Regions from separate parts of the Paenibacillus sp. 2RAB27 genome, predicted to be linked through region 2. Evidence: riboswitches for the same ligand, from Rfam matches in the RefSeq annotation. Region 2 holds a riboswitch; the other holds the start of a gene.
What was found. A riboswitch is a leader RNA that binds a small molecule or an ion and turns the genes downstream of it on or off. The one in region 2 is predicted to bind cobalamin.
Positions count from the first base shown of each region.

Region 1 (14,927 bases), on a different contig from region 2:
AATGTTCAAATGGGTATTATGAAAATGAAAGTTCAGTTATCCAACCTTGAGAAAACTGGCAATGCGCCTCAGTCAAAGCAACCGCAGAAAGTGGCCACGACGCTGAAGCGAACGCGCGATGATAATGTCAAAATGGAATTGGATATGCGCGGCATGAATATGGAAGAGGCTTTGATTGAGGCAGACCGCTTCTTAGATGAATCCTTCTTGAGTAATTTTGGCCAAGTGTATTTGATTCATGGTAAAGGCACAGGTGTGCTTAGAACGGGGATGCAAGAATATTTGCGTCGACATAGACACGTGAAAAGCTATCGGATGGGTAATTACAATGAAGGCGGAGCCGGGGTTACAGTTGTCGAATTGAAATAACTTATAAATTTTTGATCCTTTTTGAAACTCATTCTTCGGTAATGCGTATGAAATAGATATAAAAGAGTATTAAACCTTAGGAGGAATTTTAGATGGGAATTTTCAAAAGACTTCGTGATATGACAATGGCTTCAATTAATGATTTATTGGATAAGGCAGAAGATCCTGTCAAAATGTTAAATCAGTTTTTACGCGATATGGAAGAAGATATTTTGGAAGCTGAGGCGGCAGTTGCGAAACAAATTGCTATCGAAAAGAAATTTAAACTACAATTTGAAGAGTCCGAAGAGATGGTTACAAAACGTACAGAGCAGGCTATGAAAGCCCTGGAAGCAGGGAATGAAGATTTGGCCCGCCGCGCACTGGAAGATAAGAAAGAGCACCAAGGTCGTTATGATGAATTGAAACGTCAATACGATCTAGCCAAAACGAATGCGGATCAACTTCGTGCACAATTGACAGAGATGAAAGACGAGTTCAATAAAATGAAAAACAAAAAGGATTTGTTAATTGCTCGCGCAGAAACTGCGAAAGCACAAAAACAAATCAACCAAGCAATGTCTGGGTTTGGTACAGACAATGCGGCTAAAGGCTTCGATCGCATGAGCGAAAAAGTGTTGCAAATGGAAGCAGAAGCACAAGCAAGCGGAGAAATTCGTGCCAAAAACCGCAGCTTGGACGATGAGCTTGATGGTTTAGGCTCAAGTAGCAGTGCAATTAACGATGAATTGGCTGCAATGAAAGCTAAGCTTGCTGAAAAAAAACAATCCTAATGTTATACTAGTTGTACCTGCGAGAGACTGAGTCATACTCAGTCTCTACTACCATATATAGGGAATAAGGGATGGAGTTCGAGTCTCTCTACTTGTGTAAAGGAAGGCAGGAGATGATATGAACGAAGAGGTGGATGTCTTGTTAAGTAATCCGTATTTAGCAACGCTTGCTTTTTTTGCTGTAGCAGTGGTCGCGCTTGTTGTTTTCCTTACCATCTTCGAAATGGTCACAAAGTATGATGATTGGGCTGAAATTAAAAAAGGAAATCTATCGGTTGCCATGGCTACTGGTGGGAAAATTTTTGGGATTTGCAATTTGTTCCGTTTCGCCATTTTAAACAATGACACCATGATTCACTCTCTCGTTTGGGCCGGATATGGCTTCGTGCTGTTGTTGGTTGCCTACTTTATCTTTGAGTTCCTAACGCCTTATTTCAAAATTGATGAGGAAATTAAGAAGGATAATCGTGCGGTAGGTTTCTTATCCTTAACGTTGTCTGTCTCCTTATCCTATGTGGTTGGAGCTTGCGTAACTTAGTATCATAAAATATAGAATGTATTGTTTCACTTAATAATTCGGCTATATTTCTTGATAAACGCATCCGTCCTAAAAGGACGATGCAGCCGTTTATTTTGCATAGTCTTGGAGGCTTGAACAATGAAATACCTGTGGGGAACCTTGTTTGCTATTGCGCTTGTGTTTGTAGCGGCAGGGGTTTATTATGTATGGAAATATGCATAGATGCAATTAGCTGGAGGATTTAGCAATGAGTAGCAATGAAGAAGTTGTATGTCCGTGGTGCCAAACCGAGATCGTATGGGATCCCGAAATTGGGCCAGAGGATGAGTGTCCACACTGTTTTAATGAATTGAATGATTACCGCAGCATTGATTTGAAGGTTAAGCAGACAGGGCAGAAACTTCGTTTCAATGAGCAAGAATATGCCGAATCCGATGAGGATTTATCATTGGCTTGGGATGATTCCGATGAGCCGCTTGATAAGTATGGCGAGAAGGTACAACAATTAACAGACGAGCAGGAAGAAGCACCAGAGTGCTCGAGTTGTCATGAATTCTTGCTCCTAGCTGGAACTGAAGTGACAAGCGGAGCTTCCTTCACCCCCACTATTCCCAAAACGTTGGGGAGTGCGTTCTTAACAGGCCCTTTCACGACGGATGTTTATGTGTGTCCATCTTGCTTCCGAGTTGAGAAAGTGCTCTCAGATACGGACCGATTGCTGATGGTTGAACGCATCAAATCAGAATAAGATCGTTGAAAATGGAACCGAGTCCTCGTGGATTCGGTTTTTTTGCATGAATTGGTCATATTTTCACTCCAAAGGGGAAGCTTAACAAGAGCCCATATTCGGTCTTAGTTAGGAGGAGGAATATGCAAACGAATCAAACGAATGTGAAAAGCAAAGGGAAGCTGGACGCTCAAGCGATCCTTCTGCTCGTTGTTCATGCACTATTCGGCGGAGCCAATGCCTTATCAGGTACATTCGTCGGTGTTTATCTATGGAAAGCCAAAAACGACTTTACTTTAATCGGTTGGTTCACCTTAACGACCCATTTGACGATGGCTATTACTTTTTGGTTAGCCGGAAAGTGGGTGAAAGAACACAATAAAATGAATTGTTTGCGTATTGGTGTATCCATATCAGCGTGTTTTTACATGCTGGTGCTCTGGATGGGGACTAGCAGTGTCCATTACTTCGTTTGGTTGGGTATGGTCCAAGGAATCTCTGTAGGCTTATTCTGGATAGCTTTCAACGTCGTTTACTTTGAAGTGACAGATCCAGATAATCGCGATCGATTTAATGGTTGGGTTGGCCTATTAGGTGCTGGTGCAGGGATTATTGCTCCGTGGATTTCAGGTTTACTCATCGTTTCATTAGGGGACGGAGCAGGATATCGTCTCATCTTCTCTATCTCGTTAGGCATATTTCTACTAGGCGTTGTGGTTAGTTTTTTTCTGAAGAAACGGAAATTGAGTGGCACTTACGAGTGGCTCTTGCCGCTGCGGATCCTTAGGCAACCTCAAACACCTTGGAAGCGAGTAAGTCTGGCTTTACTTTTTCAAGGCGTGCGAGAAGGTGTATTTGGATTTATGATTGGATTACTCGTGTACATATCGACTTCAAGTGAAGCAAGTTTAGGTAATTTCGCTCTAATTACTTCATCCGTAGCGTTAGTTAGCTTCTGGGCAGCAGGGCGCTTCATTCGACCTTCTTTTCGTAAAAAGAGTATGTTCATCGGCTCGGTGATGGTTGTTCTCGTGATCTTGCCATTTTTTTGGAAAATGTCGTTCAGCACCTTGCTGATATTCGGGATTGGTTCTGCACTCTTTTTTCCCATGTACTCGATTCCAATGGTGTCCGCAGTGTTTGATTTGATTGGATCGGATGATGAAAGTGCCAAACAACGGGAAGAGTACATTGTTTTGCGTGAGTTATCGCTGAATGTGGGGCGCGTATGTGGCGTGCTTATATTTATATGTGTTATTTCTTGGAGTAAAGAGCCCCTTGTCATCAATGTGCTGTTACTCGTCATCGGAAGCTCCACTTTCTTCTCATGGGTATTTATTCGAAACCAGCTGCCGGCAGCCAAGTCTTGACAGCGGCTAGGTTTCAGGCTGAAAATGTGAGTAGCATGAGTATGGGATAAGGAGGGGGCACCAATGCCGCCAAAAATGGTGAATAGCATCACAGAGCTGATCGGAGATACCCCCGCGGTGCGCGTCAATCGCATATTGGAACCGGAAGCTGCTGAGCTGTATGTAAAGTTGGAGTATTTCAATCCGAGCGGGAGCGTAAAGGACCGGGCTGCATGGAATCTCATTGATCAGGCTGAGAAGTCAGGACAACTTCAGCCAGGTGCAACTATCATTGAGCCTACAAGCGGAAATACGGGGATCGGACTAGCGATGAACGCGGCTGCCAAGGGCTATAAGGCTATCTTGATTATGCCGGACAATATGAGCAAGGAACGCATAAATATCCTGAAAGCATACGGCGCCGACGTTGTTCTAACGCCAGCCGCATTACGGATGCCAGGTGCAATTGCTAAGGCTGTGGAGTTACGGGATCAAATCCCCGGAAGCTTTATCCCACAGCAGTTTGAGAATCCAGCGAATCCGAGCATTCATCGCATTACGACTGCACCTGAAATTTTGCAGCAAATGGAGGGCCGGTTAGATGCTTTCGTTGCTACCTCAGGAACTGGAGGTACGATTACGGGGACTGGTGAAGTGCTTCGGGAGCATTTGCCGAATATCCAGATTTATGTAGTGGAGCCAAAGGGGTCACCAGTACTGTCTGGTGGAAGCCCAGGGCCACATAAGCTCGTGGGGACAAGTCCAGGCTTTGTTCCGGCTATTTTGAACACAAGCGTCTACGATGAGATCGTGCAAGTGGCGGATGAGGATGCCATCCAAACGATGAGGGATTTGGCGAGCAAGGAAGGCATCCTTGTCGGTCCTTCGGCTGGAGCCTCAGTATGGACGGGGATGCAAATTGCAAGAAAGCTCGGAGCAGGAAAGCGAGTGCTTTGCATTGCACCAGATACAGGTGAACGATATTTAAGTATGGATCTCTTTTAACCCGTGTACGAGGTGGAAAGGGGCGCTAGAGTCACTTGGATGGTTATCCAGTGGCTTTTTATTTTGCCAATTCTAGTGGAATTTTCGAATATAGATAAATATTCTGCCTTTCTTCCGCGATCAGTAATTGAATTAGGACAGCAATTCATTGTAAGATGAATGGATGAATGAAACATATCTCAGAAAGGTAGGTTTAACCATGGATACTTTGAAGCTTAAAATTCTCGATTTACTAAAGGAAGACGCCCGCAGGAGCGCGGATCTGATCGCCACCATGTTAGGAACGGCGGAGGCCGAAGTTGCGCGAGCGATAAGCGAGATGGAAGCGGATAAGGTCATTGTCAAATACGCGACAGTCGTGAACTGGAGCAAAGTAGATGACGAAAAGGTTACCGCCCTAATTGAAGTGCAAATTACGCCGGAGCGCGGGCGCGGGTTTGATGCGATTGCGGAACGGATCTATTTATATCCGGAAGTCAAATCGGTGTATCTCATGTCTGGCGCGTATGACTTGCTCGTTGAGATTGAGGGGAGCTCGCTCAAACAGGTGGCTTCATTCGTTTCCAACAAGTTATCGCCAATCGACCGTGTGCTTTCTACGAAAACGAATTTTATTTTGAAAAAATACAAACAAGACGGCATTATTTTCGAAGATCAGGAAGATGATCACCGAATGCTTGTTTCGCCGTAAGGGAGAGGTAGCGCTATGATCAAGGATGAGACTACGATTCAATCAAGCAAAAAATCGATGCAGGACTACCTCGCTCCTGCGGTACGTGAAATGAAGCCTTCTGGGATTCGGAAGTTTTTTGATCTCGTAAGCAATAGTAAAGAGGACATCATCTCACTAGGTGTTGGCGAACCTGACTTTTCCACACCTTGGCACGTTCGTGAAGCAGCTGTACATTCCTTGGAGCGCGGCAGAACGAAATATACGCCAAACTCTGGTATTCCTGAGCTCCGCGAAGCGATTGCAAACTATTTGTATACATCCTTTAAAGTGAAATATGAGCCTTCGAACGAGGTGCTTGTAACGGTAGGCGGCAGTGAAGCTATTGATCTAGCGCTGCGTTCACTTATTACACCTGGGGATGAGATTCTGATTCCTGAGCCTTGTTATATTTCTTACTCGCCAATCACGGCCATTAGTGGTGGTGTGCCAGTGGGTATCGAAACTTTTGCGAAGGATCAGTTTAAATTGACGGAAAAGGCACTTCGCGATGCGATTACGCCAAAATCCAAAATATTAATTCTATGCTATCCTAGTAATCCAACTGGCGGCATTATGACGTATGAAGATTGGCTCCCGATTGCCAAAGTTGTTGAAGAGCATGATCTGATTGTCATATCCGATGAAATTTATGCGGAATTGACGTACGGCCAGAAGCATGTGAGTTTCGCAGCAGTTCCTGGGATGCAGGATCGGACGATTCTCGTTAGCGGATTCTCCAAAGCTTTCGCAATGACAGGCTGGCGGATGGGGTATGCTTGCGGTCACAGAGAGCTTATCTCAGCTATGACCAAGATTCACCAATATACGGTCATGTGTGCACCTGTCATGGGGCAAGTAGCTGCACATGAAGCGTTGACGAATGGCTTGGAAGAGAAAGACCGGATGATTGAATCCTATAATCAACGGAGACGATTAGTTGTCAAAGGCTTCCGTGAAGTCGGACTTGAATGCCATGAACCACAAGGCGCATTCTATGCGTTCCCTAGCATTGTGGCAACAGGATTAACTTCGGATGAATTCGCACAACGACTTTTGTATGAGTCTAAGGTAGCTGCAGTGCCTGGTGATGTATTTGGTTTAGGTGGAGAAGGTTTTCTACGATGCTCTTATGCCTATAGTGTTTCCCAACTGAATGAAGCATTAGAGAGAATCGGTAATTTCTTACGGAAATTATAATATTCTTTGTAAATTCATATGTTCATAGGAGACGAAAACTGGTATTCTAAGAGTAAGGAGGGATGAGCATGGCTTTTATGGAATATCAGCTTACTAACTTTCAGAAGCAATTTCAAATTCGCGAGCAAGAGTTCGGACAGCGTTGGCTGACCAGAAATGCCAAGAAGCAAAATTCCCTAGCTTTACTTGAAGAAGAGATCCATACATTGAGACGTAAAATGGAACAGATGGTCATGGAAGGTCGAGAAATGACATCTGATGCGGTAGTTGAATTAAGTACGATACTGGATCAAAAAATAAATGAATATATGACATCTGGAAAGAAAAGTCGGTGAAAACCGACTTTTCTGGCGACTATCGATAAAGAGAGAGTACTTGACGGAGGGAAATACATACACATGAAAGCAAAATGGTTATTCGTTGTCATGCTAGGAATGATATTAATGCTTACAGCTTGTGGTGGACCGAAGGCAGATGTATCGGTATTTATGATGGGACCTAACGGGTTTCCAAGTGAAGCAGCGGAGAAGCTGGAAGTATCTCTGAAATCCAAGGTAGGCGAAATTCCTACAGTGAAGCTGAATACATCACCTATTTTTTCATTGGAAAAAATGATTGTTGAGCTTGCTGCTGGTGGTAACGGGATCTTCATCTTGGGAGAAGAGCAGTTCAAAGGCTTGAGCAACCAAGCAGGATTCGTTTCATTGGATAACATCATCAACCCTAAGGATTATCCAGATGGGGTTATCGAGATCAAAGAAGAAGGTAAGGCCGCGGAGAAGCATCTGTACGGCATTCCACTTACTGGAAACAAATGGATGAAAGAGCAAGGCTTTGAAGGTAAAGGACTATATGCGTTCATTCCTCAGAATGCTCCGAAAATGGACGAGGCGTTGAAAGTTATCCAAATTATTGCGCAAAAATAAGCGAACATCTATAATCAACAAATAGCTTCAATGTATAATTTGCAACTGTAGGTACTGGTAATATTCCAAATGGAACATTATTAGTTCAGGGGAAGCCGGTTAAAATCCGGCACGGTCCCGCCACTGTAATTCAGTCTTGTGAAAGTCTGGAGAGTCAGAATACCTGCCTATAGTGCCGATACAACATCKTTCGAGGAAAAGGATCGCGTTAAATCAGGAAGCAGCGCACGAAAGTTCGTTGCCATATACCGCGATTTATCGTCTCCTTCGTTCCTAGTGAACAAGGGGACTTTTTTTGGCTGTAAATTGAAAATAAGGAAAAGAGGGCTAAAGTGATGAAACAGAGCAATTTCAAAAGGGGTCTTATCTTAACATTAGCGGTTGCGACCGCGATCTCGTTAGCGGCATGTGCGAAGAAGGAAACAGAAATTACGGATCCATCGAAACTAGGTGGTGCGGGGACGAAGGCACCCGTAACGTCGGCAACTCCTGCCGCTGCGAAGAAAACGACGTATCCATTGAAAGTAAAAGATGTGACAGGTAAAGAGTTTACGTTCGACAAAGCGCCAGAACGAATCGCGTCGGTCTCGCCAGCAGAGACAGAATCGCTGTTTGCGATTGGACTAGAAGCGAATATTGTCGGTGTATCGGATTATGACGATTATCCGGAAGCAGCAAAATCGAAGCCGAAGCTAGGCAGCATTACGAAGCCCAATATGGAGGCAGTCATTGCTACGAATGCGAATATTGTTATCACTGGTGTTTCCATGAATGCTAAAACAGTGGATGACTTGCGTGCGATGAACATTAACGTGTTTAAAGTAGATCCCAAAACACTTGATGATGCGATCAATAATATTCAAACGTTTGGACTGATTACCGATCATCAAGAACAAGCGGAGAAAGTTGTCGCTAAAATGAAAGCGGATCGTCAGAAAGTTGTCGATGCTGTAAAAGATGTGAAGCAAGAGAATAAGAAAAAAGTGTATATGGAATTTGCCCCAGGCTGGACCGTAGGAAGCGGTGTGTTCATGGATGAATTAATTACCCTATCTGGGGGGATTAATGTTGCTGCGGATAAAGCAGGCTGGTATGAAATCAGTGAAGAGAAAATCATTCAACAGAACCCGAACGTGATCTTATTCGCAAACGGGATTGTTGATATCAAGAGCAAGAAGCCGTTAGAAGAAATTATTCGTACGCGCGGTGGGTGGGATGCGATTGACGCCGTGAAAAATAAACGTGTGATAGGTCTTGACCAGAACTCCGTAAGCCGCCCAGGTCCGAGACTGACGGATGGACTACTGGAAATGGCGAAAGGGATCTATCCTGAATTGGTGAAATAATGAAAAGAAAATTGATGTTTGGAGGAGGAGTAGGCGTTCTACTCCTTCTTCTTTCTATTGTGGTGAGTTTATCCATCGGGTCGGCACAGCTTCCACTTTCACAAATCGTGGGGATTCTAGCGAAGCATCTTCCTTGGATAGGAAGTCATATCGAGGTGAACTGGCCGCAATCTTCGGAACAAATCATTAATAAAGTAAGAATCCCTCGCATGTTACTGGGTATTCTTGTAGGGGCTGTACTCTCCATAGCTGGTGCTGGTTTCCAAGGGGTTCTGCGCAATCCGCTTGCCGATCCTTACTCGTTGGGCGTATCTTCAGGAGCTTCTGTTGGGGCTGCAGTTCTTATTTATTTCGGGCTGCAGTTCGCTTGGTTCGGGCAATGGTCGATCCCCATTGTGGCTTTCGCGACGGGGCTTATTTCCCTCTTCTTGGTCTTGAAGCTAGCGATGATTGATGGGAAGCTAAAGATGGAAACGCTGATTCTATCCGGCGTTGTGATGCAAGCCTTTCTAGGGGCGTTTGTATCGTTCTTAGTTTCGATTTCGAACCAAACGGTGAATGAAATTATTTTCTGGCTCATGGGCAGTCTATCGATGCGTGGATGGGCATATACGTATATGATTTTACCTTATCTACTAATCGGTATAGTGATTCTGCTAAGCTATGCGAGATCATTAAACCTGCTGGCATTAGGAGAGCGTCAGGCTGCACATCTCGGTGTTCATGTTGAGCGTACGAAACTGATCGTACTCATCGCTTCGACGTTGATCACGGCTGCTGCCGTGTCTGTCGCAGGGGTGGTTGGCTTTGTTGGGCTGATCGTACCGCACTTGGTGCGACTGTTGGTTGGTCCGGATTATCGACTAATCATTCCTTTATCCGCGATCTGCGGTGGTATTTATGTGTTATGGGCGGACACATTAGCTCGAACTCTCCTAAGTCCTACGGAAATTCCTCTGGGAGTGATTACGGCGTTTCTGGGTGCACCGTTTTTTGCCTATCTGCTCCATAAAGATAAGAAAACGTTAAGAGGTTGATCACGATGATTCAAGTGGAGGGGCTCTTTCAGAGCTTTCGAGAACAACAAGTGTTGGATAATATAAGCTTCGAGGTCGAGCAAGGGGAGTTTTTTGGGATCATTGGTCCGAATGGCAGCGGGAAATCTACATTACTGCGACTCTTATCCGGCATGGATCCGGTCATGCATGGCCATGTGCTTTTAAAAGGAAAAAAGGTATCATCGTATTCGCGCAAAGAATTGGCCAAATGGCTCGCTGTACTTCAGCAAGATGCATTGCCGCCTGTTGGCTTCACGGTTACTGAAGTCGTGGAGATGGGACGCTACCCGTTCCAAAATTGGCTAGGGGAAGATACGTCTGAATCGGATGGACTTATTGATGCCATTATCACAAAGCTTGAGTTGGAAGGGCTCGTAGATCGCACGATTGAGCGACTAAGTGGTGGGGAGCGGCAGCGTGTTGCACTTGCCAAGGTGATGGCTCAGCAGCCAAGCTTGCTCATGCTCGATGAGCCGACTACTTTTCTAGATATCGGTTATCAAATTCAGATGATGGATTATATTCGTTCTTGGCAGCAGGAGTCGGAACTAACGGTTATAGCTGTTCTGCATGATTTGAATTTAGCAGCGCAGTATTGCACGAGATTGATGATCGTACATGAGGGGCGAGTAACCGCCATCGGAACACCTGCAGAAATTATGACAAGTACACAAATAGCTGAAGTATATGGAACAGAGCCGATTGTACTGAAACACCCGGTAAGTGATGTTCCACAGATTTTATTACAACCTGGGAATTAATGAAGGCTGGAGGAAGACGATAATGAACAATTTACATAACTTGATTAACGCGATTGAACCTATCCATCAAGAGGTGGCTCTTCAAGCCAATGACCATTTGAATCAGTTGACGAAGCCGCAAGGAAGCTTGGGTAAGCTTGAGGATATCGCACGCCAAGTCGCTGGGATTACAGGTGAAGTCATGCCGACTTTTGAGAAAAAAGCGGTTATTGTCATGGCTGGTGATCATGGTGTTTGTGAGGAAGGCATCAGTGCCTTCCCGGCGGCAGTGACACCGCAAATGGTGCTCAATTTCCTGTATGGCGGGGCTGCTGTTAATGTCCTTGCTAGACATGCTGGAGCTGATGTTGTTTGTGTAGATATGGGGGTTAATGCGGATTTAGAGCATCCCAATCTTGTCTCTCGCAAAGTTAGAAAAGGCACGCGCAACATGGCGAAGGAAGCGGCTCTTACCTTGGAGGAGACGACGCAAGCGATTGTAGCTGGCAGTGAAATAGTGGACGATTTGGTGGCAAAAGGGTACCGACTTTTCGCTACGGGTGAAATGGGGATTGGCAATACGACGGCGAGCGCAGCAATCTTATGCGCACTGACGGGATTAGACGCTAGTATTGCTGTAGGTCGTGGAACCGGCATTGACGATGCAACTTGGCTGCATAAGCAGTCGGTTGTGAAAACGGCGTTGGATGTGAATGGGTTGCTTGGGCGTGGGGCAGGTTCGAGTGCAGGTGCGAGTGCAAGTTCAAGTGCAAGTGCAAGTGCAAGTGCAAGTGCAGAAGAAGGCTCAAGCGGTGATTACGCGCTTGAGGTGTTGAGTAAGGTCGGCGGATTGGAAATCGCCGGTCTTGTTGGGGTGATTCTGGGCGCAGCGAAGCATCGCTGCCCGGTTGTTGTCGACGGCTTTATTTCGTCGACCGCAGCACTCGTGGCGAGCCGATTAGCCCCGCTAAGCGCGTCCTACATGCTCGCCTCGCACTTATCGCAGGAGCAGGGACATGCGAAGGTGCTCGAGTCAGTTGGCCTCGCAGCGATGCTGCAGATGGATATGCGACTCGGTGAAGGCACAGGCGCAGTGCTTGTGTTCAACTTGATCGATGCCGCAGGCAAGATCATGACGGAAATGGCGACCTTCGAAAGCGCAGGCGTTTCGAGGGAGTAATAGGCAGAGAGAAGGAGGCGAACACGATGGCGGTTCTGGTAACGGGCGGCGCGCGCAGCGGCAAGAGCTCCTTCGCGGAGAAGCTGGCCATGCATCGCTGCCAGCGGGGGATTTACATTGCGACCTCCCACATCTACGATGAGGAAATGAGGGAGCGGGTGGGTCAGCACCAGCAGATGAGGATTCACTCGGGTTTCCCTTGGGAAACTCGGGAGGAGCCATATGCGCTGCGAGACTGTCTCACGCAGCTTCAGGAGAGCTGCGAGGGTGCTGTGGTGTTAGTAGACTGCCTGACGCTATGGCTGACGAACTGGCTGCTCTACTACGAGCAGGAGAGCAATGCAGTTCAACTCGTATCCCATCAAATTGACGAGTTAGTGGATGCCGTGTCCTCCTACAGTGGACAACTTATTTTAGTTACGAATGAAGTGGGCGACGGTATTGTGCCTGAATACCCGCTTGGCCGTCAATTCAGAGATTTGGCTGGACGGATGAATCAGCGTGTGGCTGAAGTCTGTCAGCAAGTTTTTCTGGTTACGGTCGGTATCCCGATCGAATTAAAAAGTAGAGCTTATTTGTAAAGAATTTATATGTTACACATAATAAGTTGGCAATATTTCTCTATATAATCTTCCGTCCTTGAAAGACGAGTAGCCGTTTATTTTGACATCTAAATTATAAGTTTGTGGTTCGGGTTAAGTGGAAAGAGAGTAGTTGTAGAAGTAGACATATAGGGATGGCATTGCTGAATCACTTGAAAGAGGTTGAAGCTGGAAGTATCGTAAATATACGGTGGGCCAGAGGCAAATAGATGGATTTTATACAGTTATATTTGGGGATTTTTCGAGCGTATTATGAATAAATGGAAAAACTGCAGTTAATTTTGTACATTTACCCAATATGAACAAAAAAAGGTGAATTTAACGACATATTTTACAGTTAAATCGAGTTTTTAAAGAAATTTCTCATAAATAGCTGTATATTTTCCATTTAATACAAATGTGCAGCCTACGCGACCCTCAAATCAATAAACAACACCAATACCGTCTGAAATCCCGTGTGTTAGGAGTCTTTGTGGAAAAATAATGTTTGTGTTTCATGTGATTAGGCGGCTATATGTCCTCATAAACAATTTGAGACGTTTAAGAGGGCAGCGTAGCCGTAATTTGTAGACAAGTAAGTACGGAATGGTGAAGCCCTTATGTGGATATATACATGGCAGGAAATCGTCTGGATGACGGCTGCTGCAATTGCATTAGACTGGCTGATTGGTGATCCCAAATGGCCCACGCATCCGGTTATACTCATTGGACGCTGGATCCGCTGGGTAGAAGACAGACTGCACCCAAGGAAGGTCACATCAAGCAACGAAGAGGATGAACACCGCACAAGGCTGCGCATGAAGGGCCTCTTGCTCATGCTTTCCACAATTACACTAAGTTTTATTGTGGTACTTGTGCTCGTACATTTCGCAAACGATATTCATCCTTGGTTAGGGTATGCGGTGTCAACCTGGCTCATCTCCACGACGGTGGCGATCAAAGGCTTAAAGGATGCCGCGTATCTCGTCTACAATCCGCTGCGTGAAGGGAATCTCGCGGATGCTCGCAAGTATACCGGCTACATCGTTGGCCGGGATACGGATGCGCTCCACGAGGAGGAGCTCACGCGAGCCGTCGTGGAGACGGTCGCGGAGAACATCGTGGACGCGGTCATCGCGCCCTTGTTCTATGCGCTCATCGGCGGTGCGCCGCTGGCGATGGTATACCGGGCATCGAATACGTTGGATTCGATGGTCGGCTACCGAAATGACAGATACCGTCATTTCGGCACCGCGTCGGCCCGCTGGGACGACGCCCTAAACTGGATCCCGGCGCGGCTCACCGGGATCCTGCTGATCCTCGTGGCCCTGGTGAAGCCGGGCCTCTCAGCTCCGCGCGCGGCGGCGGCGATTCGCCGCTTCGCGCATCTACACCCCAGCCCGAACAGCGGGATCCCGGAGTCGGCGGTAGCCGGGGCACTCGGGATCGAGCTCGGCGGGCTGAACGTCTATGGCGGCGCGGCGAGTGAGCGCGCCCGCCTGGGCTGGCCGCTGCGTCCGCGAACGCAGCGGGATATCGTGAACGCCGTGAGGATGCTATACGGCGTCAGTTATCTAGCGATGGGAGGACTCCTATGCGTCGTACTCATTTTTTAATGGACTGGCTGCGTGCCTGTGTAGCCGCCTTTCAATTCCTAACACGTCTGCCGATTCCGGTGCAGATTGATTATACCGAGCGCGTGTTTCAGCGCAGCTCCATGTTTTACCCGCTTGTTGGTTTCGTAATCGGACTGCTTCTCATGGTGGCAGGAGCTGGGCTTTCCTATGTGCTGCCAACGATGCCAGCATCCATCCTGCTCCTAGCGATTTGGGTCATTCTCACAGGCGGACTGCATCTGGATGGCCTAATGGATACCGCAGATGGAATTCTCAGTCACCGTCCCCGCGAGCAAATGCTTGAGATTATGAAGGATAGCCGCGTGGGTGCAATGGGCGTTATTGTGTGTGTCCTGCATCTATTACTAAAATTTTCCTTGATCTATACTATGCTGGATACCTACCAAGCAGGAGACCGAGGAAGTCTGCTTCTTCTACTGGCCATCGTGCCGATATGGAGTCGTTGGTTCATGGTTGCAGCCATTCGAATGTGGCCTTACGCAAGGCCGAATTCGGGGTTAGGCAGTCTGTTCCGTGGCGTTAACAGCAAGCATGTCACGATATCCTTAGTAGTAGCCCTATTAACGACTACGCTATGTATTTGCACTGCGAACCCAATTTCGTTACCGAGCTGGAGCATTGTTCTAGGCTTTATGGCCATCACCACGCTAGTTGGAAGCGGAATTGCCGCTTATATCAGCAGCAAGCTTGGTGGACTTACCGGAGATACGTATGGCGCTTTAAATGAGCTGCTGGAGAGCGTGCTTTTACTAGCCGTCATCATCATCATTGGCCTGTAGGGTAGGGGCTGTCATCTTCTCGTGAAAG
Region 1 is NZ_JBFRGR010000051.1:15,537-30,463, reverse strand. Features, by position in the region: gene AB4114_RS33245 (endonuclease MutS2) at 1-369, shown strand, start outside; gene AB4114_RS33240 (PspA/IM30 family protein) at 462-1,142, shown strand; gene AB4114_RS33235 (DUF350 domain-containing protein) at 1,261-1,680, shown strand; gene AB4114_RS33230 (hypothetical protein) at 1,910-2,410, shown strand; gene AB4114_RS33225 (MFS transporter) at 2,533-3,759, shown strand; gene cysK (cysteine synthase A) at 3,823-4,743, shown strand; gene AB4114_RS33215 (Lrp/AsnC family transcriptional regulator) at 4,943-5,434, shown strand; gene AB4114_RS33210 (aminotransferase class I/II-fold pyridoxal phosphate-dependent enzyme) at 5,450-6,652, shown strand; gene AB4114_RS33205 (aspartyl-phosphate phosphatase Spo0E family protein) at 6,721-6,987, shown strand; gene AB4114_RS33200 (hypothetical protein) at 7,051-7,578, shown strand; cobalamin riboswitch at 7,611-7,763, shown strand; gene AB4114_RS33195 (ABC transporter substrate-binding protein) at 7,914-8,924, shown strand; gene AB4114_RS33190 (FecCD family ABC transporter permease) at 8,924-9,961, shown strand; gene AB4114_RS33185 (heme ABC transporter ATP-binding protein) at 9,967-10,743, shown strand; gene AB4114_RS33180 (nicotinate-nucleotide--dimethylbenzimidazole phosphoribosyltransferase) at 10,766-11,902, shown strand; gene cobU (bifunctional adenosylcobinamide kinase/adenosylcobinamide-phosphate guanylyltransferase) at 11,929-12,483, shown strand; gene cbiB (adenosylcobinamide-phosphate synthase CbiB) at 13,137-14,099, shown strand; gene cobS (adenosylcobinamide-GDP ribazoletransferase) at 14,078-14,899, shown strand.
Region 1: another riboswitch for cobalamin. It lies ahead of AB4114_RS33195 (ABC transporter substrate-binding protein); the one in region 2 lies ahead of AB4114_RS05450 (DUF4430 domain-containing protein).

Region 2 (16,762 bases):
TTAATGAACAAACACAAGGATATACAAGTTATGCCTGTTACCGATGCGAATAAGACTTTCTCTGATATCGCTAACCATACCAACAAAACAGCCATTGAATCCCTTGCATCTAGAGGAATTATTAACGGTATGACTGACACTGAATTCTCACCAAATCAAACAATGACGCGTGCCGAATTTGCGACCATAGTCACCAAAAGTCTAGGTCTACCTATGCAAAAGCAATCTAACTTCCATGATGTCGCTTCTACAGCCTGGTATGCGGACTATGTAGGCACAGCTTATTCTTATGGCATCGTAAGCGGAACGTCAGAGACCACTTTTACACCGAACAATACGATTACAAGGCAGGAAGCTGCTGTCATGATCGCCAATGCAGCTAAGCTCACTGGCATGGATACAAATTTGAACACAGTTGAAACGAGAGATATGTTAGCTCAATTTGGAGATTACATCCAAACAGCTGAGTGGTCGAGGGATGCGCTAGCTTTTAGCTATCGAGAAGGTATTCTATCGCAAGATATGCTGAATATTGAGCCCACTACAGCTGTCACCCGAGCTGAAATAGCCCAGATGCTCTACCGCTTACTCTCTGCCGCTAAACTTATTAAAGAGGCGAACTAATGCGATTAACGAAAAATAAAATAATTGCTGCGACGATCATAGTGATCGTCTTGGTGGCAGCTTTCTTCAGTAGCGGGATGCCGCGGCAGCAGGCAGATCCTACTTCTACTTCTGGACTTAGAATGAGTAGTCCCACAACGACGACCTCACCTTCAGTATCCAAACCTATGGAGCTAACGACACCTCCTGAAGAACTGAAAGATACTAAGTCTTCTGATCCCGCCGTGACGACGCCAAGCAACACCCCTGTACCTGCTCAACCTACGGAAGAACCCATGCCTATTGCGACTCAAGATGCTACACCGTTGAACAAGGAAACGCCCAAGCCAGCTACACCTGATGGAACCAAACCTACGCCAACCAAAGCGATGGAGCTTGACCCCAAGACAGGTAAAGACCAATACCTTACCGATCCTGTTCCTGAGGGGAAACCACTCCCTATCGAACCACAGAACACCAAAATTTCTGACAAGCAAATGACAGTGACGCTTTCGGTTAGCTGCCTAACGATTCTGGGCAATATGAAATTGCTTGATCCTGAAAAGGTTGAGCTTGTGCCGAAAGATGGCATTATTTTCAAATCACAACAGGTTACTTTTTATGAGGGAGAATCCGTATTTAATGTCTTACAAAGAGAGATGAAGAAGAATAAAATTCATATGGAATTTGTGAATACCCCTATTTACAATTCAGCCTATATTGAAGGTATCCATAATCTGTATGAATTTGATTGTGGGGAGCTATCCGGTTGGATGTATAAAGTGAACGGTTGGTTCCCTAACTATGGAGCAAGTCGGTATCCACTGAAACAAGGCGATGTCATTGAGTGGGTATACACGTGTGATTTAGGCCGTGACGTTGGGGATACGTATAATTCAACTGGCGGTGGCAAGCAATGAGGGATTCCTTTTCAAGCTACCACCCCCTGATTAACTTTTTGTATTTTACATTCGTCATCTTGTTCTCAATGATTTTCATGCATCCAGTAAGCCTAGTTATTTCCCTTAGCTTGGCCTTTGCCTATTCCATCTATCTGAACGGAAAGAAAGCAATCAAGTTCAACTTCGTCTATATGCTTCCTTTTCTTATCCTAACTGCGCTTATTAATCCTGCCTTTAATCACGAAGGGGTTACGATATTAACGTACTTGCATAACGGCAATCCGCTAACCCTGGAATCTATTACCTATGGTCTTGCAGCAGCAACTATGTTCATTTCCGTTATCTGTTGGTTTTCTTGTTATAACGCTGTTATGACATCGGATAAATTTATTTATTTGTTTGGAAAAATAATTCCAGCATTGTCGCTCATTTTTTCGATGGTGCTGCGTTTTGTACCCCGCTTTAAAGCTCAGATTACCATCGTTTCCAATGCACAAAAATGTATCGGTCGGGATATATCCACGGGTAGTCTCATTCGTAGAATCAAGCATGGTATTCGGATTCTATCTATCATGGTGACCTGGATGCTTGAGAATGCCATTGAAACCGCTGATTCGATGAAAAGCCGAGGGTACGGATTACAGGGAAGAACCGCATTTTCAATATTTACATGGGATAGCCGCGACAAAACTGCACTAATCGCTCTAGTTGTAAGCGGAGGTTATCTCCTGATAGGAGCTGTTACAAAGGCTATGTATTTCCGATACTTCCCTTCCATGCGAGGTGTAGGGCTTTCCATTTACAGTATCAGTGTCTTTACGACTTATGCATTCCTATGCGCAATACCGCTTATTATTAATATTTCGGAGGATATCAAATGGAAGTCTTTACAATCCGACAACTAACATTCTCCTATCCTGGATCCCCTGGGAATGCGTTACGTGACGTCACTTTGACTATAAAACAAGGCGAATTTATTACCATCTGTGGTAAGTCAGGTTGCGGCAAATCAACCCTCTTACGTCATTTGAAAACAGATCTTACACCGCACGGAGCACGAAGTGGCGAGATTTTATATGATGGGATGCCCCTTGAACATCTAGATCGACGTATACAAGTCGCTCAAATCGGCTATGTGCTGCAATCTCCAGACAATCAAATTGTGACAGACAAGGTCTGGCATGAGCTTGCCTTTGGACTTGAAAGTCTTGGATACAGTACACTAGAAATTCGTCGACGAGTTGCGGAAATGGCAAGCTTTTTCGGCATACAGGAATGGTTTCATAAATCGGTTACCGAACTATCAGGCGGTCAGAAACAGCTTCTGAATCTTGCTTCCATTATGACCATGCAGCCGAAAATATTGATATTGGATGAACCTACCAGCCAGCTTGATCCTATTGCTGCAGCGGAATTTCTAGCCGCCATTGGGAAAATCAACCGCGAACTTGGAGTCACAATTCTCATATCCGAGCATCGACTTGAGGAAGTCCTGCCGCTGTCAGATCGCGCTATTGTGATGGATAATGGTGAAATCCTCGTTTCTGGAACACCGAAGGAAGTCGGTGAACAACTTTGGGATATGCAGCACGACATGTTTTATGCGATGCCAACGCCCATGCGTGTCTATGCAAGAATTGAGAACCAGCTCCCTTGCCCCATTACAGTCCGTGAGGGAAGAGAATTCTTGCATGTACTTGCTCAGAATCAACCATTCACGAAAGACATACAAACTGCTGACATTCCAGTGCGAAGGGCAGAACCGGCGATTGAGCTAAACGGTGTATGGTTTAAATATGAAAAAATTTCACCAGATGTGGTGAAAGGCCTGAGCTTACGTGCATTTTCAGGTGAGATTTATGCGATTGTAGGCGGAAATGGTACGGGTAAAACAACCACCCTTTCTCTCATATCTGGACTTCGCAAACCTTATCGTGGAACTGTCCTGATGAATGGGAAACCCATTGACAAGTATTCGGACAGTGAGAAATTCAATGGACTCCTTGGCGTTCTTCCTCAAAATCCACAAGCGCTTTTTGTACAAAAAACAGTTAAAGCTGATCTTTTGGAGATGCTATCCGGCAGCAAGCTGGATATGGCGTATAGGCAACAATGTGTGGATGAAGTTTCGGAGTTATGTATGTTACAACAACTTCTCGACCGACATCCTTATGATTTGTCTGGAGGGGAGCAACAACGTGCCGCTCTTGCTAAGATCTTACTTCTTCAGCCTTCCATTCTTCTGTTGGACGAGCCGACGAAAGGTCTAGACGCACATTATAAATTGATATTTGCCGAAATTTTAACCAATTTAAAACAACAAGGAACGACCATTGTTATGGTCAGTCATGATATCGAGTTTTGCGCTAGCTTTGCTGACAGGTGTGCAATGTTCTTTGACGGGGCGATCGTATCCGAGGGCAATCCCCAGGAATTCTTTGCTGGAAATAGCTTTTATACGACATCTGCAAGCCGAATGGCCAGGGATTTGATTCCAAAGGCCACAACGACCAATGACATCATTAAAGCCTTTAATGGCAATGAAGAAATGCAGAATGTTGATACGAAACCAAAGGTGAACATACCTCCATCGTTTCGTAAACATAGCCATAGTTCAACCGTATCCGTCCCTAATGAGCAAACACCAGTCGAACTCAGAAGTCTCTCCAAACGCACATTGACTGCCGTGCTCATGATTCTTTTATTAATTCCGTTAACCATTTGGTTTGGTATTTATTATCTCGACGATCGAAAATACTACTTTATTAGCATGCTTATCATTTTGGAAACCCTGCTGCCGTTTATGATGATTTTCGAGGGACGAAAGCCGCTGGCAAGAGAGCTTGTGGTCATATCCGTGCTATGTGCGATTGGCGTAACTGGCAGAATGGCTTTCTTCATGGTGCCTCAATTTAAACCCGTTGTTGCGATTGTTATTCTTTCCGGCATCGCATTAGGGGCTGAAACCGGCTTTCTAGTCGGTGCAGTCACAGGTTTTGTATCGAATTACTTTTTTGGTCAAGGGCCTTGGACACCCTGGCAGATGTTCGCTTTCGGGATCATTGGATTTCTTGCTGGAGCACTGTTCAAAAAAGGCATTTTACGCAGAAATAGAATTGCTCTTTGTCTATTTGGAGGATCAGCGACATTTCTCATATATGGAATCATCATGAATTTCTCATCCGTCGTGATGACAGGATCCAAACCCACAATTGGCGCAGTTATACTTGCGTGTATCCGAGGAGTTCCCTTCGATTTGATTCATGCCATAGCAACTGTCATATTCCTGTATTTCCTAGCAAGGCCTATGCTTGAAAAATTAGATCGAGTTAAAGAGAAGTATGGGTTGGTTTCGTGAAAGAAAAACAGCACCTCATTGGTTAGTATCTAACCTTTGGGGTGCTGTTTGTTATGTCCAAATGCGCAATTGCATCCGACCGGGAAAGAAGAGGATTTCTCCCCTTCTTCGTTAAAGCTCGTTCTACTTTTTCTGCTGGTGCAGTCTCATAATAACCACTGCGACCATCTCTCTGGTTACAGGAAGCAACGGGTTGAAATATCCGTTATCCTCTGTCAATAATCCGGATTTAATAGCTTGATTAACGTAAGGTAATGCCCAGTCAGCAACAAATGATTGGTCTTTAAGGTCAACCGCTAGCTGTCCCTCCATCGCAACACCTTGTAAACGACCCAGAATTACAGCCATTTCCTGTCTGGAAATCGTTTGATTCGGTGCAAAGGCATGATCTGAAATCCCTGTGATCAATCCCTTCGATTTCGCGGTTACGATATACTTGAAATACCAATCTTCTGTGCTAACATCGTCAAAATCTAACTCACCAGTTACTAACTCACTTCCTGTATAACGGACGATGAGTGCCGCAAACTCTGCTCTTGTTAATTCGCGTTTCGGCTCAAAATTAGTTCCGTTACCTTCCATAAATCCCAACGTAGTGACTTTAGCTACTGCTTCCAGTGCCCAACTGGAAATAGCAACAGCATCTTCATATTTTGTAGCCAGTGTGTTTTTGGTTTCTTCGGTTGGTTCCGTAGGTTCCGCAGGCTTACCAGGGTTATTAGGGTTAACAACGTTACCACTACCCCCTCCTACTGGCGGGGTATATGCCTCACCAATGTCTTTCCCAAGATCTTTCGTGTACTGCCAACGAAGAACGTCGTTATTCTGTAATGTGTAGATACCCGCGCTGTATTTTGGAAAGACCCCGTTCACGGAGTACATCCAGCCACTTAGCTGTCCTTTATCAAACTCCCCTAAGTGATCAATCGATTGTACATAGATGCTTGCACCTGAACCTGTATAAGACAGAGCAGTACTTTGGGTACCAAGTACCCGTTGTAGCAACGTAAACGCTGTATCGCCAGATTGCAAGGTAACCGTTATTGGAGCAATGATATCTCCTTCACCCAGAGAGCGTTTCTCAACAGAAAGTGTAACCTTTTGTGTAGTACTAGGTCCAGATCCACCACCAGGACCAGGCGCTGTTACTAACGTCGATTTAAAGGCTAAGAACTCCGTGAAATGCTTCGTTTTAATAATTAAGTCGCCATTCTCACTGTAAGCATACACATCATCGTTTCGATAGTTGCTGTTGTCATATTTATGTATTGCAGTGAAATTACCGTTTTCATCTATGAAACCGGCGTTACGATCACCCATCCCCTTCAATTTCAGTGTAACGTGTTGATTAAACTGGATGCGGCTATCACCACCCACTTTAATGCGTGAATCGATACTGTCTAGTCTACTACCACTGCCGGTAAGTACTCCACTTACTTTATTCGTCACAGAGTTATCGGTTGTACTCAGAATGCTTGGCAATTGAATCTTATTATTCCACGCAACTGATGTAACTTCTGTATAAGCCGGTATATCCAACTCCGTACTGCCTCGTTTAGCAATAACCTCTGGCAAAAATGGTGTCGTGAATGAAAGAGTAATCTTGTTCGTCGCTGGATCATTATCATCCGTCGAGAAGGATACATTGGACTCATTCGCACCAACATTGACGATCTGATCACTCGTCGTGCTCACATTATGAATGGTCAACTTATTACTTGCCGAGTTACTAACCAAGGCTGCTGGCAATGCTTGGAGCTTAAGAGCTCCTGTTTGACCTTGACCTGCAAAAGTTATAACAAGATCTTGTTGATTGCTTTCTTGCGTAATATGATCAATCGTCAAACCTGTAGTGCCAGGATCGAAACTCCAATTCGCTGCGGTATTAGCACCAGAAGTGAACGTGTCGCCGACTAGTTTAATCTGCAAACTAGGGTTGAGTATTCCGATGTTCGTATTCGAAGCGATCGCAATGGAAGGCCAACGGCCATAATAAAACGTAACGATATCATCGTCGTTTAAAATATAATCTGCTGCACCGACTTGCGGTGATACCCCGTTAACTTTGTACATCCAACCGTCGTATCCGCCAAGAGTTCCTGCAGTTTGACCTGCAATTGAGGAGAGATAGGGACCATAACTACTGTTTTGAATGACAAAGTTGATGTTAGACTTCTCGAGCACTTGTTTCAAAGCATCCATGGCTGTCGGCTGACTGCCATAGACTGCTGCAGTTATCGACTGTTGTGGCAGTATCGGACTATTAATGCCATTAACATTTATTTGTACGGTAGTTAAATTTGGCTTATCTGCTAAACGCTGCCAAACTGATTTACTCTGCTGAATATCTGTTAGTGCGATCAATACTTGTTCTGTTGCCATTAAGTTCTGTTTTAGATCTGTCACTTGCCAGGAAAAAGTGCCATCTGGAAGCACGAAGTTATAAACGGCATCTACAACTGTTTGATTGTTGACGACCCAGTTTGGGGACAATACATCTTCTCTAATAGCCACCAGACCTGATACAGACGTTGCCCAGCTGTTGGAGTTGTCCCCATTGACCCATTGACCTGGGGAATCAAAGCCAGCATTAGTTAATTGTCTTTGCTTCAATAAAGCCTTAGCACGGTTAGCCGCAGTTACTGCAGCACTATTCGATTGATAATTCCCTAAAGCTAGCAGTGCCATCCCTGTAATATCTGTATCTGATTCACTTCCAAAGAAAGCAAACCCGCCATCAGACAATAGTAAGCTAAGTAAGTAACTTAACGCTTTCTCCTTGGCTGCATCGTTCCAGCTCCCGACGTTGTATCCCCTTTTCTTACCTGTATCCAGAGCAAGCATCGTCCATATCTGTCGATTAGATTCTCCGAAGGAACCTGTTGATGGATTTTGCTGAGCTGCTAACTCTGCGTACAAATTACGATTCGTTTCCCATGCATGGGAAGGATCAAGATTCATGGCCAACAATCCGAAGATTAAATTGATGTGGTAAGTACTATGATCGGTTGCTAATAAATCACCAGGATCACTTTGTTCCCAAGAAGGCAGCGTCCACTTACCATTATGCAAATCTTCCCCTGCTCCCCATAGCGCAACCATTTGCCACCATGAGTTGAGATTAGACCGATTTTGCTCATAAAATGAGACCGTATCCGCAATCATTGTATTTAATTTCGTACTTGGATTTGCATCGACTGCTCTCGCAACTTGTGGGACGAGCAATAAAGTTATTAGTGCCAAACTTAGAAGAGCAGAAATCCCTTTTTTCATCATCAAACTGAACAAACTAATCACCTTCATCTTCCTTAAAATAGTGGATAAACGAAAAACACCCTTCCCCGAGTTCCAGAGGAAAGATGTCTTTGTAAGAATCGTGTTAATCTAACGACTAACCACTCTTTTTGGCAAATGCAAAGAAACATCTTCCTCCCATCCTCGTGAGAAAAAAAATACATTACTTATCAGGCAGGTCTCCTGGCTTCGCTTCATCGCTTGTACAATCTCCTTCCCCTCTTGTTATCGAGAGTGGCTATGATTGTTAGCTCAGCGTTACAGTGGCGGGACCGCATCGGAATTGAACCGAACTTCCCTTTTAAGCTTCCGCTAGATTCAGCAGAAAGCACCTATTAAGCTAGTTTATGAAATTGTTTGTAATCATGACGAATTTTACATGACTTCATCGTAATAGACAATCCTTTTTTTCACAAACAAAAAAAGGCAACCCCACCAAGACCCCTAGGCCTCGTGGGATTACCTCTCTTTTTACCCGAGCAATCCGTAAATCAATATTTACAAATGCTGCGCGTAATAATAACTAGTAAAATGAAAAGTACTAAGATACTAGCGGCCGAATTGTTTTTCGGAGGGCAAGCAACTGCTTGCGTGTGAACCGGTTTCGGGAACACAAATTCAGTTTGTTGGTAGGACGCGTGCAGGTGGATATTATTGTGCATCGGTTGTTGCATAATTGGCGCTGGCGCTGGAAGCGGTGTAGGCATTGGCATTGGCATCGGGGTTGGCATTGGCATTGGCATTGGTTGCATTGGGTAATTCGGAACTTTAACATATTCCATGGAAGAGCACCTCCTTCATATTTTCCCAAAAGGGACTTACACAGGCTTACTGTTTAACTCAGAGGTTATTGTTGAAGTTGGGTGAATAGCTTACAACATCAGTCTATGGGGAAGCACCTACGTTGCACACGGTAAATACCCAGTTTATAAATAAATTGGGTGGGTGTCATGGGCGAACGAGCATAATTTGGAGATAGTCGATTATTTCGACTTGCAGCGGCTACTTCTCCACTTGCTCATCCTGTAACTCGATTATTTCGACTTGCAGCGGCTACTTCTCCACTTGCTCATCCCGTAACTCGATTATTTCGACTTGCAGCGGCTACTTCTCCACTTGCTCATCCTGTAACTCGATTATTTCGACTTACAGCGGCTACTTCTCCACTTGTTTCCTGTAACTCGATTATTTCGACTTACTCCTCTTCCCCATCCGTATACACAAAAAGGACCGCCCCCTCATCAGAGGGAGCAGTCCTAATCGCCTTACACGTATGGGTTATTCTCACGTTCGAAGCCAATCGTCGTCTTGGCGCCGTGCCCTGAGTAGACGATGACGTCGTCATCCAGCAGGAACAACTTATCCTGGATGGAATCCAGCAGGGTATTGTTGTCTCCACCAAGCAGGTCGGTACGACCGACCGATAGTTTAAACAACACATCACCACTGAACAGGTGTTTGTCATACAAGAAGCTCACGCTTCCTGGCGAGTGGCCTGGGGTGTGGAACACCTTGAGCTTAATGCCCAGGAACTCCAGCACTTGCCCCTCATCCAGCGCGAACTCTGCCGGGTCCGTCTCAACTAAAGTCCCAAGTTCTGGCCAGCGAGCGGAGCCATTCTTCTTCGGATTCGTCAGCCAATCGGCTTCTAGGTCGTGAATATACACCGGACAGCCCTTGAGCTTACGAATCTCGTCAACGCCCCCAATGTGATCGAAATGCGCATGCGTCAGTAGAATCGCCACGATATCCATGTCGGCAATTTTCTTAATCAGCGACTTCGGATTCATACCGGGATCGATAATAATACCTTGATTCGTCTCTGGATTCGACAGTAAGTACGCGTTCGTCTGAACCGGACCCAGGACGAAGGATTGAATGTTGATCATCGTGATGCCACCCTCACCTTTTAGAACGACTCGATCAATGAACGAAGTTCCTTCACAATAACAGCATGATATCCGTTACCTTCGCCATATTGACGGCCCATTTCGGCTCTGGCTACTTGAATTTTTTCGTTATAATCTGCCGCATCGCGATCTGGATTTTCTTTCTTGAACTGCGTCATAACCGCTTGCACGTTTTTCGGACGAGGCCCCCAGTGCCCAAGCGAGAATCCGCCTGTATCTGTGAATACGACGATCGGAATCCCACGTCCGCCGCCTGTTAAGAACTGATCAATTACATCATAATTTTGCTCAATAATGAGAACCTCGGTTGGAACGCCGCTATCTTCCAAAGCCTTGAATACAACAGGCACGTTGCGAACAACGTCGCCACACCAGTCAGCAGCAATAATCAAGCAGCGAAGATCATCGCGATTGTTAAGAGATTCGAAATATTCCTTATCCTCTTCATTGTCCCAAGCAAAGCCATCATAATAAGCTAAAAATTGCTCTTTATTTTTTTCCATACTTTCGATAAACTGTTTCGGCTTGAGGCCAGTACCCAGCTTACTAGCAAGATTTGCACCCATCGTTGTCATCCTCCCAGGATCATCCTATTTCTCATTCATTGTATCAAAAGCAGGCGAAACCGCCAAATCAACCTTACTAGATTTTCTTTTTTCTTTTGAGATAAAATTGATAGCCCGCATACAGGATTGTCAGCACGATCGCAGCGATAATCAAAGGTTTAATATAAGGCCCTGCGTACTCGCCAATCGTCTCCCAGTTGTCCTTCAATTTCATGCCCAAATAAATATACAGAAAGGAGTAAGGAACCAAAGCTAATGCCGTGTAAAGGGAGAATTTCCCCAAAGGCATCTTCGCCATACCGCCTGGCAATGAGATCGCATGACGCACAATCGGAATAAATCTCGCTGTAAAAATCATACCCGTGCCGTACCGGTTAAACCAGCTTTCCGCCACATCGATATGATGCTTGCTGATCAGCAGGTATTTGCCATATCTCTCCAGAAATGGCCTGCCGCCATAACGTCCGATCCAATATAGCACGATTTGGGCCAAAGTTCCCCCGACGACCGCGCAAACCATACCACCTACGAAGTTAATTTGACCTTTGGATACGAGATACCCTGCGTAGGCTAAAAGCAATTCGTTCGGAATGACCTCCAGCATAAGTCCAAGGAATATTCCCCAGTACCCCAAACCTTCCAAATACACCAAAACACTTTGAATCAACTCATGCATACGTAACCCTCTCTTCGTTTCACTTTCCCATACATTGGCAACTTACTTAGCTGGAAAAAGTACATCTAATTGGGCCCATAGGGTCAAAAGAAAGAAAATAGCTGGATTTTATCCATCTAAATTCGCCTATTCCACTCGAAATTACCTATAATCCGCAAATTAGCTGGATATTTTCCATGTATTCTAATTCTGCCGTTGAAATCCTCATATTTAGCTGTAGTTTTTCCTATTAAATGCCTAATACTTCCCCTATGAGGTCTAACTTGTACCCATTGCCTAATCTAATCTAATCTAATCCCATCCACATTCTATCATAGACATGCCGCTATCCTCTACTTGTATGCAACTCATTGCTGAAATAAGCCAAGATATGCGATTTGCAAGCTTCCACAGGTGCGCTGAGCTCTTTGCCGGCACGGTGAATCAGCCCATGTTCCAACGGAATCGCTGTCTCCGACTCAACGCGAAGCAACTGACCCGCTTCCAGCTCTTTCTGAACGGAAGTGACAGGCAGCAAGGAGAGGCCCATGCCGCACATCATCGTCTGTTTGAGCATTTCCGTGCTGTCGAAGGCCATTTCGGTAAAAGTAGCAAGCCCTTTGTCCGTCATCAGTACCTGAGAGGCCAATGATTGATAAATGCAGCGGCTGCCAAAGCCGATGACCTGTGTCTGTGCCAGCGCTTCCCAGCCTTCCAGCTCGATGCGCTTCACTAGCGCCGGAGCCCCCACCCACACCAATTCATCCACGAGCAACGGGATAAAAGTGAGATTTCGCACCTTGGGATCACGCGGCACAATGCCTAAATCTACACGGTACGCCGATACCTCCTGAACAATGTCGCGTTGAAAGCCCGTTTCCAGCTGCAGCTGGATGTGCGGAAACTGCTCGAACAACGTCGGCAGCATCATCGGGAGATGCGGCACGCAGAACGATTCCAGCGCGCGCAGGCGCACCACACCTTTGGGCTCTTGCAAGCCCGTTAGTTTCTCCTGTAAGGATTCTCCCAACTGTAAGAATCGATAGGCAAAAGGCGCCACCTCTCGGCCCGCTGCTGTCAATTCAACCCCGCGCGGCAACCGTGTAAAAAGCGCCTGTCCTAAGGTCTGCTCCAACTGAAGAATGTGCATCGTCACCGTGGATTGAACGTAACCGAGCTTCTGAGCGGCTTTACTGAAGCTCTTCTCCTCCATGACCGTAACGAAGGTTTTCATACTTCGTCCATCCAGTTGTTCCAGCATAACCAACATACCACCCATCGGATTATCAAATACTAGATATCATAATCATTCGTTATTCAAATACATAAACTCATGATACCATCAGGGATATCACGATGAAAAGAGGCACACCCCACATGTTCACTCGTCTTCGACTACGACTCTCTCCCCTGTTCATCAAACTCATCCCCGGCATCGGCGGCTTCATCGCCATCCTGCTGTGCAGCTTGCTCGGCGACCTCGCCCACACCTCGCTGCTGATGGCGCCCTTCGGCGCCTCCTGCGTCATCGCCTTCGCGCTCCCGCAGAGCCCGCTCGCGCAGCCCCGCAGCCTCATCGGCGGCCACGTGCTGAGCACGCTCGTCGGGCTCTGCGCCCTCCACGCGATCGGCGTGCACGCGTGGAGCCTCGCCCTCGCGGTCGGCGCCGCCATCACGCTTATGCAGCTGACGCGCACGCTGCATCCGCCCGCAGGCGCCGACCCGCTGCTCGTGATGCTCACAGGCGCCGGATGGAGCTTCCTGCTCACGCCGGTGCTGCTCGGCGCAGCGCTGATCGTGCTCGTTGCCTGCGGGTACCACCGGGCAACACGCACCTCCTACCCTACAGATTGGTGGTAGGAGCACTGCACTTGCACTTGCACTTGCACTTGCACTTGCACTTGCACTTGCAATTCCAATTCCAATTCATGCGCTGACAAGCCCCCGCATAAGATGTACAAGACCCTTGTACAGGAGGCGGACCCTATGTCCCGAGTATGGATTGTCAAACGCAAGCATTTCTATCAGCTAGCAGCCGCACTTCTAATCCTTCTTATTGGATGGCTGTATGTGAATCGAGCAAGCATTTTGCCCACCTTCGCCGAACCCACGGCAGAACGCACCATTCACATGGTTGTTGGGGAGTTCAAATCCACCACAGCTGATGGCAAAACCATCGAGGCTTACCGCTGGGACCCTGGCACCATTGCCGTTAAGAAAGGCGAGCATATCAAGCTTAGCATCCTTGGCATCAATGGCGAGAGCCACCCCTTTTTCATCGAAGGACTCAATATCTCCGGTGAGATCAAAAAAGGCAAAGAAACGATCGTTCATTTTACCGCCAACCAAGCGGGGACGTATCGCCTCATCTGCATGACGCATACGGATATGGCGCATAATGGTCCGATGATCGGCTATATCGAGGTCTATTAAATGGCCGCACTGGTTCTGATGTTATTCGAGCATTACCTTAAGCTTCTTCTGCTCCTCGAAACGTCCTCTGCAGACGCCTCGATATCAGAAGTGGCATTAAGGTTTTTTTTCGTTTACACTGATGCCAAGCTCAATTGATTCCTTATGAAGAAGGTGCTTCCCCAATGAAAACACATATACTCGTCGCCGATGACGATGCCCATATTCGCGAACTCATGCGCTTCCTTTTTTCCAAAGAAGGGTATGCGGTCTTTGAAGCAAGTGACGGTGAGCAAGCTTCGAGGCTGTTGGAAACCGAACAAATTCATCTCGCCGTTGTCGATGTCATGATGCCGCTGCGGGACGGCCTGGAGCTATGCGCGGAAATCCGCGAGCATTACGATATTCCAGTTCTTCTTGTGACAGCCAAAGGTGAGATTGAAGATAAAGAACGAGGCTTTGCTTCAGGCACCGATGATTACGTGGTCAAGCCGTTCGAGCCCAAGGAGCTCCTCTTCCGTACGCGTGCGTTATTGCGCCGATATCAGCTGGTTTCCTCAGAGATGATTACACTTGGTCAAACGGTCATCAACCGCAAAAGCTATGAAGTCACGATCGCAGGTGAAACACTGCTGCTGCCGCTCAAAGAATTCCAGCTGCTCGCCCAATTAGCGAGTCATCCAGGTCGCATTTTCACGCGTGAGCAACTGATTCAAATGCTATGGGGCACGGATTATGAGGGTGACAGCCGAACCATCGATGTTCATATCAAGCGACTGCGGGAGCGTTTTTATGAGAAAACTAGTGACTTTATGATTACGACGGTGAGAGGACTTGGTTACAAGCTTGAGGTGACGGAAGGATGAAAACATTATATTTTCGCATCGTTGTTACGTTTATTCTCATCGCGATGGTCAGTTCTGTGCTCGCTCTCTTTCTTTCGAATTGGTATTATCTAGCCAAATTAAGGGATCAGAACGAGGAACAAATTTGGAAAATAACGACGGAGATTCGCACACTTTATGAAGAAGTGCCTCAGGTCGAGCCTGCAACATTCTTCACACATATTGCCAATATGGGATTCCAGCTTTATGTCGTGAATGAGCAGATGGCGGGGACCTTCTATGGAACGCCGTATAAACATACGCAGTTGGATCCAGAGCAAATTCAGCGTGTTTTAGCGGGAGAAACGTACCGCGGGATGCTGCAGGAGCGTCATCTTCTGATGGTTATCGGCTATTTTGAAAATAGCCTGCGCAACAGTATCGGTGTTCCCGTTCAGGTACAAGGGAAAACGTATGCCTTGTTTGTACGGCCTAATCTGGAACAGCAGATCGGCGGCGTGCGCGTCCTGATGGCTTTCCTGCTCGGACTTACCTTCCTATTCAGCATCGTTCTCATCATTATTTTTTCCCAATTCATCGTCAGGCCTGTCAAAAAATTGCGAGAAGCTACGAAACGGATTGTTGGCGGCAGCTACGAAATGAAGATGGACGTTTCCCGTCAGGATGAAATCGGGGAGCTTGCGCGAGATTTTACCTTCATGGCGCAATCGCTCAAACAGGTAGAAGCTATGCGGCAGGAATTCGTGGGCAATGTCTCCCATGAAATCCAGTCTCCGTTAACTTCGATTCAGGGCTTCGCCCAATCCATACTGGATCAGACGACCTCCGAGGAGGAGAAGGAGCGCTATCTTCATATCATTTTAGACGAAAGCAAACGATTGTCCTCCCTCAGTAAACAGCTGCTAACGCTAGCCTCATTAGATAAAGAGAGTCTTGTAGTTAAGCGCACGATGTACCGGCTGGATGAACAAATCCGCCAAATTCTGATTCATACGGAGTGGCAATGGTCGGAAAAGGAGCTCGACATCGAACTGGATCTACCGGAAACCGACGTCTCGGCCGACCACCAATTGCTGCATCAAGTTTGGCTGAACCTCATTACGAATGGTATCAAATATGCTCGTCCTCATGACGCGTTACACATTGCGATTCGGTCATCAGAGACGGAGGTCACTGTCGTGGTGCGAGATACAGGGATTGGTATGTCAGAGACGGAGCTGCCTCATATTTTCACCCGCTTCTACAAAGCGGATCGCGCACGGAACCGCGCCAGTGCTGGCACTGGCCTTGGTTTATCCATTGTTCAGAAAATCATTGAGCTGCACGGTGGCAGCATTCATGTGCAAAGTGAGCTCGGCAAAGGGACGACGTTCACTGCCCGCCTGCCCCGAATGTAATCTTGCATTCATCATCCGTTCATATTCCTCTCCTACTATTTGAAGTAGATTTAGGAGAGGGGAATGAACCTGCCATGAAACATGCATTAACACGTCTTGCCCAGTTCGTTAGCAGTGCCAAAGGCGTCAAAATTGTACTCATTAGCTGGCTAGCTGCCATCCTTTTATTAAGCGCATTTGCACCATCTTCCAAAGAAGTCGCCCAAAGCGGCGGTGAAGGCAGCTTAGCTGGCCATACATTATCTGAAGAAGCTAAACAGTTATTACAAGAGGCCTATCCTTCCACGGACGGCTTAACTGCCATCCTCGTGTTCCATTCCGAGCACCCTATCACGACTGCTGAACGAGGCGCTATAACTGGCATCAGTTCGTGGCTGGCTTCTGATCAGAAACCGGCATACGTCACACGTTCTCTTCCTTTTCATCAAATGCCCGCGGCGCAACAAGAGCTCTTATTTTCCGCAGATCGTACAACGCTCTTGTTAACCGTCTCTCTCCAAAAGGATCTGGCATCTGGTCCTGTTTACGATACACTTGAACAGATTCGTCATAAGTCCGAGCAGCAAGGTTTGGGGGCTATGAAGCTTGACATCACAGGTCCTGCTGGCATTTCATCCGATACCATTATGCTCTTCAAAAAGGCCGATTTTGTGCTAATGCTCGCCACACTGGGGATCATTCTTATCATTTTAATCATCATATACCGATCACCGCTGTTGGCTTTGTTACCCTTGGTTATCGCAGGCATGGTGTATGCAGTTGTCGATAGGGTCATAGGCTTAGCAGGCAAAATGGGCTGGATTTTCGTCGAGAAGCAATC
Region 2 is NZ_JBFRGR010000003.1:26,157-42,918, reverse strand. Features, by position in the region: gene AB4114_RS05470 (S-layer homology domain-containing protein) at 1-624, shown strand, start outside; gene AB4114_RS05465 (DUF4430 domain-containing protein) at 624-1,523, shown strand; gene AB4114_RS05460 (energy-coupling factor transporter transmembrane component T) at 1,520-2,410, shown strand; gene AB4114_RS05455 (ECF transporter S component) at 2,383-4,863, shown strand; gene AB4114_RS05450 (DUF4430 domain-containing protein) at 4,987-8,160, opposite strand; cobalamin riboswitch at 8,314-8,508, opposite strand; gene AB4114_RS05445 (hypothetical protein) at 8,649-8,939, opposite strand; gene AB4114_RS05440 (MBL fold metallo-hydrolase) at 9,423-10,046, opposite strand; gene AB4114_RS05435 (thioredoxin family protein) at 10,067-10,633, opposite strand; gene AB4114_RS05430 (DedA family protein) at 10,710-11,309, opposite strand; gene AB4114_RS05425 (LysR family transcriptional regulator) at 11,635-12,549, opposite strand; gene AB4114_RS05420 (HPP family protein) at 12,666-13,148, shown strand; gene AB4114_RS05415 (cupredoxin domain-containing protein) at 13,275-13,721, shown strand; gene AB4114_RS05410 (response regulator transcription factor) at 13,886-14,566, shown strand; gene AB4114_RS05405 (sensor histidine kinase) at 14,563-15,942, shown strand; gene AB4114_RS05400 (MMPL family transporter) at 16,017-16,762, shown strand, end outside.